One region of the Tardiphaga sp. 37S4 genome, then DNA from elsewhere that is predicted to be linked to it. Evidence: riboswitches for the same ligand, from Rfam matches in the RefSeq annotation. Region 1 holds a riboswitch; the other holds the start of a gene.

Region 1 (4,332 bases):
CCCCGTCGGGATTGAGAAGGAACACCTGATGAAGAAGCTTCTACTGTCTACCGCTGCTCTGGCCCTCGTCGCTTTGGCCGCTCCGGCGTCCGCTGCTGACCTGGCTGCGCGCCCTTACACCAAGGCTCCGGCCTATGCTCCGGCTGCTCCGATCTACAACTGGACCGGTTTCTACATCGGCGGTCACATCGGCGGCGCGTTCCCGGGCAACGACAACAACCTGCTCGGCGGCAGCAACGACGGCACGTTCATGGGCGGTGTGCAGGGTGGTTACGACTACCAGTTCGCCCCGAACTGGGTGTTCGGTCTTGAAGCCAATTACAGCTTCCTGTCCACCAGCAGCAACTTCGACAATCGCGGCCTCGGTTCGGTCACCGGTCGTGTCGGTTACACCTGGGGTCCAGCACTGCTCTACGTGAAGGGTGGTTACGCCTGGGCTGACTCCCGCTTCACCAACGGCTTTGCTGGCGATGGTGGCCGCGATGGCTACACGGTTGGTGGCGGTCTCGAATACCTGTTCACCCAGAACTGGTCGGGCAAGGTCGAGTACCAGTATTACGACTTCGGCAACGTCAACTTCATCACGCCGACCCTCGCCGTTGGTGGTTTCAAGAACGACGAGCACACGATCAAGGCCGGCCTGAACTATCGCTTCAATCTGGGCAACTTCGGCGCAGGCTTCGTTCAGTAAGCCTGACGATCTATCGTCTACTTCGTCTCCAGAAAAAACTTAGGCCCGCAGCGATGCGGGCCTTTTTTCTTTCTCGGCTACGATGACCAGCGGTGAGCGATCAGACCTTGAAGTGCTTCGACAGCTTCAGGCTCTGGCCCTGATAATTCGAGCCGATACGCTGGCCGTAGAGGGCATCCGGACGATCCAGCATGCGCTCATAGACGAGACGGCCGACGATCTGGCCATGTTCGAGAATGAACGGCACTTCGCGCGAGCGCACTTCCAGCACGGCGCGCGAGCCTTTGCCGCCAGCGCCGTCATGACCGAAGCCGGGATCGAAGAAGCCGGCATAGTGGACACGGAATTCGCCGACCAGCGGATCGAACGGCACCATTTCGGCGGCATAGTCCGGCGGCACCTGCACCGCCTCCTTGGAGGCGAGAATGTAGAACTCGCCGGGATCGAGGATCAGCGTGCCGTCCTTGCGCGCCGAGATCGGCTCCCAGAATTCATTGACGCTGTAGCCACCGCGGCGATCGATATCGACCACACCGGTATGACGCTTGGCGCGGTAGCCGACGAAGCCCGAGGCATTCTCGCCGGAGAGATCGACAGACAGCGCGAGGCCATTGTTGAGGTCGGCAGTGTCGCTGTCGACCAGCGGCTCCTGCGCGTGGAGTTCTTCCAGCGCCTCGGTGTCGAGCACCGCATCGCCGACCCGGAAACGGACCTGCGACAGGCGCGAGCCTTCGCGCAGCAATACCGGAAATGTCTTCGGGCTGATCTCGGCATAAAGCGGCCCGTGATAGCCCGCACCGATCACATCGAACCGTCTGGTGCCATCAGCAATCACCCGCGTGAACACGTCGAGGCGCCCCGTGGAGCTCTTCGGATTGGCGGCGGCAAAGATGTTCGGCGGCAGCGCCAGGCTCTCGATCAGCGGCACGATGTAGACGCAGTTGGTTTCGAGCACCGCGCCATCGGACAGATCGATCTCGTGCAGCTTCAGCTCGTCGATGCGCTCGGCGACCGTCGAATTCGGCCCCGGCAGGAAGCTGGCGCGCACACGATAGGCGATGGAGCCGAGCCGCAGATCGAGGCTGGCGGGCTGAATCTGGCTCTCGACGAAGGGATATTCCGGCAGGATCAGGCCGGCATCGGCCATCGCCGCAATCATGCGGTCGGGCAGAATTCCATCGGCATCGGGGGCAAGCGTAAACGGCACAGGTCTCGTCCTTCGGTCGTCCTTCAGCGAGAATACACTGAAAAATAGCGACTTTACCGGTTATCTCAGCCCCGCCTTGACGAAAAGGGCAAGCGGGAATATGCACATCGTTATCCCGTGGTGATTTGAGCCGGCCGGCTTGCAGCCACGTAAAATAAGTCGCTAAATAGGCCGGGGACACATGTCCTTCCAGCATGCGATCCCGGCCTGAGGACGTCCGTCCAGGCCGGTTTTTTGTGCCCGTGTTACGCGGGTACGTTGGAGGTCACATGTCTACGAAGTCCTATCGCCCCGAAACCCGGCTCGTTCATTCCGGCGCGCTGCGCTCGCAATTCAACGAGACGTCCGAAGCCCTCTTCCTGACGCAGGGCTTCATCTACGAGACCGCAGAAGCCTGCGAGGCGCGGTTCAAGGGCGAAGATCCCGGTTTCATCTATTCGCGCTTTTCGAATCCGAATACGTCGATGTTCGAGAGCCGCATGATCGACCTCGAAGGTGCGGAGGCTGCACGCTCGACGGCCACCGGCATGGCCGCCGTGACCACCGCCATTCTCGCGCCGCTGCGCATGGGCGATCACGTCGTCGCTGCGAAAGCCCTGTTCGGGTCCTGTCGCTACGTCATCGAAGAGCTGCTGCCGCGCTATGGCATCGAGTTCACCCTGGTCGACGGACTCGACCTCGACCAGTGGCAGAAGGCAATGCGCCCGAATACCAAGTCGCTGTTTCTGGAAAGCCCGACCAATCCGACGCTTGACGTGCTCGACATATCAGCCATCGCTGACATCGCCCATGCCGGCGGTGCGCGGCTGATCGTCGATAACGTGTTCGCGACCCCGCTCTGGCAGAGCCCACTGGCGCTCGGCGCCGATGTCGTCGTGTATTCGGCGACCAAGCACATCGACGGTCAGGGCCGCTGCCTCGGCGGCATCATCCTGTCGTCGAAGGACTTTATCGACGAGCACATTCACAACTATCTGCGCCAGACCGGCCCCTCGATCTCGCCGTTCAATGCGTGGACGCTGGTGAAGGGGCTGGAGACGCTGGCGATCCGCGTCGAGCGGCAGACGCAGACTGCCGCGGCGATCGCCGACGTGCTGGCGCAGCACCCGAAGATCTCGCGGCTGATCTATCCGGGCCGCGAGGACCACCCGCAGGCGGCGACGGTGAAGAAGCAGATGCGTGCGGGTTCGACGCTGATCGGCTTCGAGGTGAAGGGCGGCAAGGCAGCAGCCTTCCGCGTCCTCAACGAGCTGAAAGTGGCTCGTATCTCGAACAATCTCGGCGATGCCAAGAGCCTCGTCACGCATCCGGCGACGACGACGCATCAGCGTCTGCCGCTGGAAGCACGGCTTGAACTCGGGATCACCGAAGGCTTCATCCGCTTCTCGGCGGGCCTCGAGCATCGTGACGATCTGATCGAGGATCTCGAAGCGGCACTGGCGAAGGCGTAGTTCGCGCCATCACACTCCGTCATGCCCGGCGAATGCCGGGTATCCACGTCTTTGCCTAGAACTAAGACGTGGATGGCCGGGACAAGCCCGGCCATGACGGCGTTTTAGTTTCAACTAACACAATAAACTTACAGCGGCTTCTGCGCCTGCTGAATCTGCGGCTCGTTGATGCCGAGCTTCACTTGGCCGACCGACTTGATGATGTTGTCGCCCAGCAACTGCGCGAAGCAGGCATAGCCCCAATCGTTCATATGCAGGCCGTCGGCAATGACGAAGCTGTCGAACGACATCTGCTGGCCTTCGTGCCATTCCTTCATCACTTCGAAGCGCGGGAAGATGCCGACCTTGCGTAGTTCCGCGACCTTGTGCAGCAGCGAGACCATCTTGCTGGTACCTTCCGGCCGCGTATTCACCAGCGGCGAATATTGCGGATCGACCAGCACCAGATCGGCGCCTGCGGCCTGAATGCGGGCGACGCCGTCTTCCACCATCTTGCTGGTTTCGCCGGGATCGAGATTGCGCAGCACCGCATTGGTGCCGACTTGCCAGATCACGAGATCAGGCTTCGAATTGATCACTTCGCTCTGCAGCCGCGCCATCATTTCCGGCGCATCTTCGCCGCCCTTGCCGCGGTTGAGCACGGTGATGTTGGCCGACGGGTAAGCACGATGCAGCTGCGCGGCAAGGCGGTTCGGATAGGTGAATTCCGGCGCTGTCGAACCGTAGCCTTCGGTGGAGGACGAGCCGAACGCAACGATGACCACGGGCTTGCCGGCCACGAGCTTGCTGGCCACATGCGGCAGCGCGCCCATCGCCTTCATGCCGCCTTTCGGTGTACGGCAGGGGACGCGGCTCAAGATATCGGTCGCGGTCTTGGCGACTTCCTTGACCCTGTCGATGGCTTTCGCAGCGACGCCCCTCTTCGCGGAGTCCGCTGGATCATTGACCGCAATGCTCTGATCGGTGCCCTTGCCGTCAGCCGG
Region 2 (4,332 bases), 1.1 Mb from region 1:
ATGCGAAGTGCACGGCGATACGCAAAGAACTGAACCATACCGAATTTTTCCTCTTAACACCCCCGAACCCCATCGGCCCAAATACGCGGGCCAACAATCGGGACGGGCGTGGTAACGAAGTTGGTATGGCGATAACAAGACCTAGAACGGTTCAAGTGACGATTTTTTAACGGCGACATCGGAGTGAATCGCTTCAACTTCAACGGACGCCATACGTATAGACATAGCAGCCACCCATTCGACAGAATGCGCGCTTATATTACCTATTCGAATTAGCTTTTACGCACATCTTTGGCGTGTATCGCAAACCGACACACGGCGTGAAAAGCCGCATAGAATGCGGTATTTCTGTTTCCATCAGACAGAAATCTACACGCGATCAGGGTTGCGCCGATTTACTCGCGCGGCTCAGCAGGAAAACGCCCTGCTCCCCGAACATGTTCCAGAACCACCACGGCGCATTGAGGCGCAGCGGACGGCCATAGAGATCGAGCGCAACGGCGCGCTCCATCTTCACGTTGATCTCGTCGCACAGCTGCACGAAGTCCTTGATGGTGCAGAAGTGAATGTTCGGCGTGTCGTACCACGTCGCCGGCAGATTCTCCGTACGTGGCATGCGGCCGCCGACAAGCAACTGCACGCGCATTTTCCAGAAGCCGAAATTCGGAAACGACACGATCGCGCTGCGGCCGATGCGCAGCAGATTTTCCAGCACGACACGCGGCTGCCGCGTCGCCTGCAGCGTCTGCGACAGGATCACGTAGTCGAACGCATCGTCGGGATAGTTGATCAAGTCCGTATCGGCGTCGCCCTGCACCACTGCGAGGCCTTTGCCGACACAGCGGTTGACGCCCTCGCGCGACAATTCGATGCCGCGGCCGTCGATGCCGCGGCTTTCCAGCAATTGCAGCAGATCGCCATCGCCGCAGCCCACGTCGAGCACCTTCGAGCCCGGCTTGATCATCTCCGCGACCAGGAGGTGATCGCCGCGATAGTCCTGCGTGCCGCGCGGCGCCGGCGTCGCCACCGCAGAATTCAGCGGCAAGGTCTGTTGTGGAAACGCCATCTCTATGTCCCCGTAACAGGCAGGCCGCGCACGGAGGCTGCGGAGTTCAGAAATGCACCGGCGATATCGAGGAACTCGGGCACGTCGAGCAGGAAGGCATCATGACCCTTGTCGGTCTCGATCTCCGCAAAGGACACGCGGACGCCGCCGGCGTTCAGCGCATGCACGACGTCGCGCGATTCCGCCGTCGGGAACAGCCAGTCTGATGTGAACGACATCAGGCAGAAGCGCGTCTGCGTATCGCGAAACGCTTCCGCAAGCTTGCCGTTGTGGTCGGCTGCGATATCGAAATAGTCCATCGCACGCGTCAGATAGAGATAGGAGTTGGCATCGAAGCGCTCGACGAAGGAAGAGCCCTGATAGCGCAGATAGCTCTCGACCTGAAAATCCGCATCGAAGGAGAATGTCGGCAACTCCCTGTCCTGCATGCGGCGGCCGAACTTGCGGTGCAAGGCGGCATCCGACAGATAGGTGATATGCGCGGCCATCCGCGCGACGCCGAGGCCACGATGCGGATGTGTGCCTTCCTCGAAATAACGCCCGCCGCGCCAATCGGGATCGGCCATCACGGCCTGACGACCCAATTCGTGGAACGCGATGTTCTGCGCCGAGTGCCGCGTGCTGCAGGCAACCGCCAGCGCGGAGAACACGCGCTCCGGATAGGCCGCGGTCCATTGCAGCGTCTGCATGCCGCCCATGGAACCGCCGACGACGCAAAACAACTGACCGATACCGAGACTGTCGATCAGCATCGCCTGCGCACGCACCATGTCGGGAATGGTGATGACCGGAAAATCCAGTCCCCAGATCTTGCCGGTGGCGGGATTGGTCGAGGCCGGACCGGTCGAGCCCATGCAGCCGCCGAGCACATTCGAACAGATGATGAAGTAGCGGTCGGTATCGAGGGCCTTGCCGGGGCCGACCAGTGTCTGCCACCAGCCGGGCTTGCCGGTGATCGGATTGATATTGGCGACGTGCTGGTCGCCGGTCAAAGCGTGGCAGACCAGGATCGCATTGGATCGGTCGGCGTTGAGCGTTCCGTAGGTCTGATAGGCGATCTGGAACGGGGCGAGGTCGACGCCGCAATCGAGCCGCAGCGGCTGATCCATGCCGAAGGCCGCGACCAGCGAGGTCGGATGATCGGCTTCATGTCCACGCTCATCGGGGCGGACAACCGGACTCTTCACCAGTTCGACATTTACCATCTTGATACCGGCCTCCTCAGGAGGTTCTCAAACCAAAACCGGAATCAGGCCATAAAAAACCCGGCCTGAACAAATAGCTCGGCCGGGATCAAACTGTCCCCGGCCTGTTTAGCGAGTTGTTTAACGTGGCTGCAAGCCGGCCGGCTCAAATGACCACGGAAGAGACCAGAAACTAGTCCCACACCCGCCTGCCGTCAATATGGGCATACCCCGGTCAAATTGCCCAACTGCCCTGCGGCCAAATCTTCCATGTTTTCTTTGCTTTCCGGCACCGTCTTACCTAATCAATGGCCGTGCCCGCCGGCTCCCCGGAGCCGGCCCGGCAAGCTCGACGGGACCTATCACGCCTCCCGTCCCGAAGGTTTTGAACATGTCGAAATTACCACCCGCCCCGCCCTCGCTGGATGAACTGCGCAAAGAGATCGACAGCATCGACGCGCAGGTTCACGCCCTGTTGATGCAGCGCGGCGACATCATCGACCGGCTGATTTCGGTGAAGCAGACCCAGGAGGTCGGCTCGGCCTTCCGGCCGGCGCGCGAGGCCGACATGATGCGCCGTCTGGTGCAGCGCCATCGCGGCATCCTGCCGATCGACACCGTCGAGAGCATCTGGCGGGTGATCATCTCGACTTTCACTTACGTTCAGGCGCCGTTCTCGGTGCATGCGGATCTGTCGCTCGGCGAGAGCGCGATGCGGGATTCCGCACGCTTTCATTTCGGCTTCACCGTGCCTTACGTCGCGCATTTCAGCGCCGCCGCAGCGGTCGAGGCCGTGGCCAAGTCCAAGGGCGATCTCGCGCTGGTCTCGGCGACGTCCAGCCGCACGCCGTGGTGGATCCCGCTGGAAGCCCTGGGCGCGCCGAAGATCATCGCACGCCTGCCGTTCATCGAACGCGCCGACCATCCGGCCGCGCTTCCCGTGTTTGTGGTGTCGCGCGTCGCCGACAGCGCCATGGTGACCGAAGTCGAGATGTGGAGCGTGCGGGTGTCAGGCTGGAATGCCGAGACCGCGCGCGCGCTATCGCCGCTGGCCGAAATCGTCGCCGTGCCGGATACCGCCTTTGACGGCGCGGCGCTGCTGATCTCGATCACGAGAGCCTCGAGCCTCGACAAGATCAAGTCGGCGCTGATCGAAGCCGGCGCCTCGGTGCGCTCCACGGCTCTCGTCGGCAGCCACGCAACCCGCTATACCGTGGCCGCCAGCGACGCACCGCGTTCGTAAGCCAATCTGACGTTCTGGAGTTGAAGATGTCCCGTCCTGTGCCGAAGCCCGGCATTCTCGATATCGCGCCCTACACCCCTGGCAAGAGCCCGGTGGTGGAGCCCGGCCGCAAGACCTACAAGCTGTCGGCCAACGAGACCCCGTTCGGTCCGTCGGCGCGCGCCAAGGACGCCTTCGCCACCGCTGTCGCGCATCTCGAGGATTATCCGGAAGGCACGTCGAAGGTGCTGCGCGAGGCGCTCGGCCACCGCTTCGGCCTCGATCCCGCGCAGATCATCTGCGGTGCCGGCTCCGACGAAATTCTCAACCTGATTGCGCATGTCTATCTCGGCCCCGGCGACGAGGCGATTTCGACCGCGCACGGCTTCCTGGTCTACCCGATCGCTACCCAGGCGAACGGCGCCACCAATGTGGTCGCTCCGGAAACCAACTTCACCTGCAACGTCGATGCGATCCTGAACTGCGTCACGCCGCGCACCAAGCTAGTGTGGCTGGCGAACCCCAACAACCCGACTGGCACCTATCTGCCGTCCTCCGAGATCAAGCGCCTGCGCGCCGGCCTGCCGGAGCACGTGCTGCTGGTGCTCGACGCCGCATATTGGGACTACGTGACCAAGGGCGACTACGACAACGGCCTGGAGCTGGCGAAGACCACCGAGAATACCGTCGCCACCTACACCTTCTCGAAGGTGCACGGCCTGGCCGCCTTGCGGATCGGCTGGATGTTCGGCCCTGCGCACATCGTCGATGCGATGAACCGGATTCGTGGGCCGTTCAACGTCTCGGCGCCGGCGATGATGGCCGCGGTGGGGGCGATCGAGGACACCGGCCATGTCGAG

The links. A riboswitch is a leader RNA that binds a small molecule or an ion and turns the genes downstream of it on or off. The one in region 1 is predicted to bind S-adenosylmethionine.
Region 2: it holds a riboswitch for S-adenosylmethionine, as region 1 does, so the genes downstream of both, metX (homoserine O-acetyltransferase MetX) here and LPB73_RS23670 (O-succinylhomoserine sulfhydrylase) in region 1, are expected to answer to the same signal.

Annotation. Positions count from the first base shown of each region.
Region 1 covers NZ_CP088008.1:4,980,436-4,984,767, forward strand. Annotated here, with positions in the region: gene LPB73_RS23660 (outer membrane protein) at 29-691, shown strand; gene LPB73_RS23665 (2'-deoxycytidine 5'-triphosphate deaminase) at 792-1,898, opposite strand; SAM riboswitch at 2,006-2,085, shown strand; gene LPB73_RS23670 (O-succinylhomoserine sulfhydrylase) at 2,168-3,349, shown strand; gene LPB73_RS23675 (SGNH/GDSL hydrolase family protein) at 3,478-4,332, opposite strand, start outside.
Region 2 covers NZ_CP088008.1:6,100,073-6,104,404, reverse strand. Annotated here, with positions in the region: gene LPB73_RS29025 (TIGR02594 family protein) at 1-38, opposite strand, end outside; gene metW (methionine biosynthesis protein MetW) at 380-1,066, opposite strand; gene metX (homoserine O-acetyltransferase MetX) at 1,069-2,271, opposite strand; SAM riboswitch at 2,359-2,438, opposite strand; gene LPB73_RS29010 (chorismate mutase) at 2,642-3,493, shown strand; gene hisC (histidinol-phosphate transaminase) at 3,520-4,332, shown strand, end outside.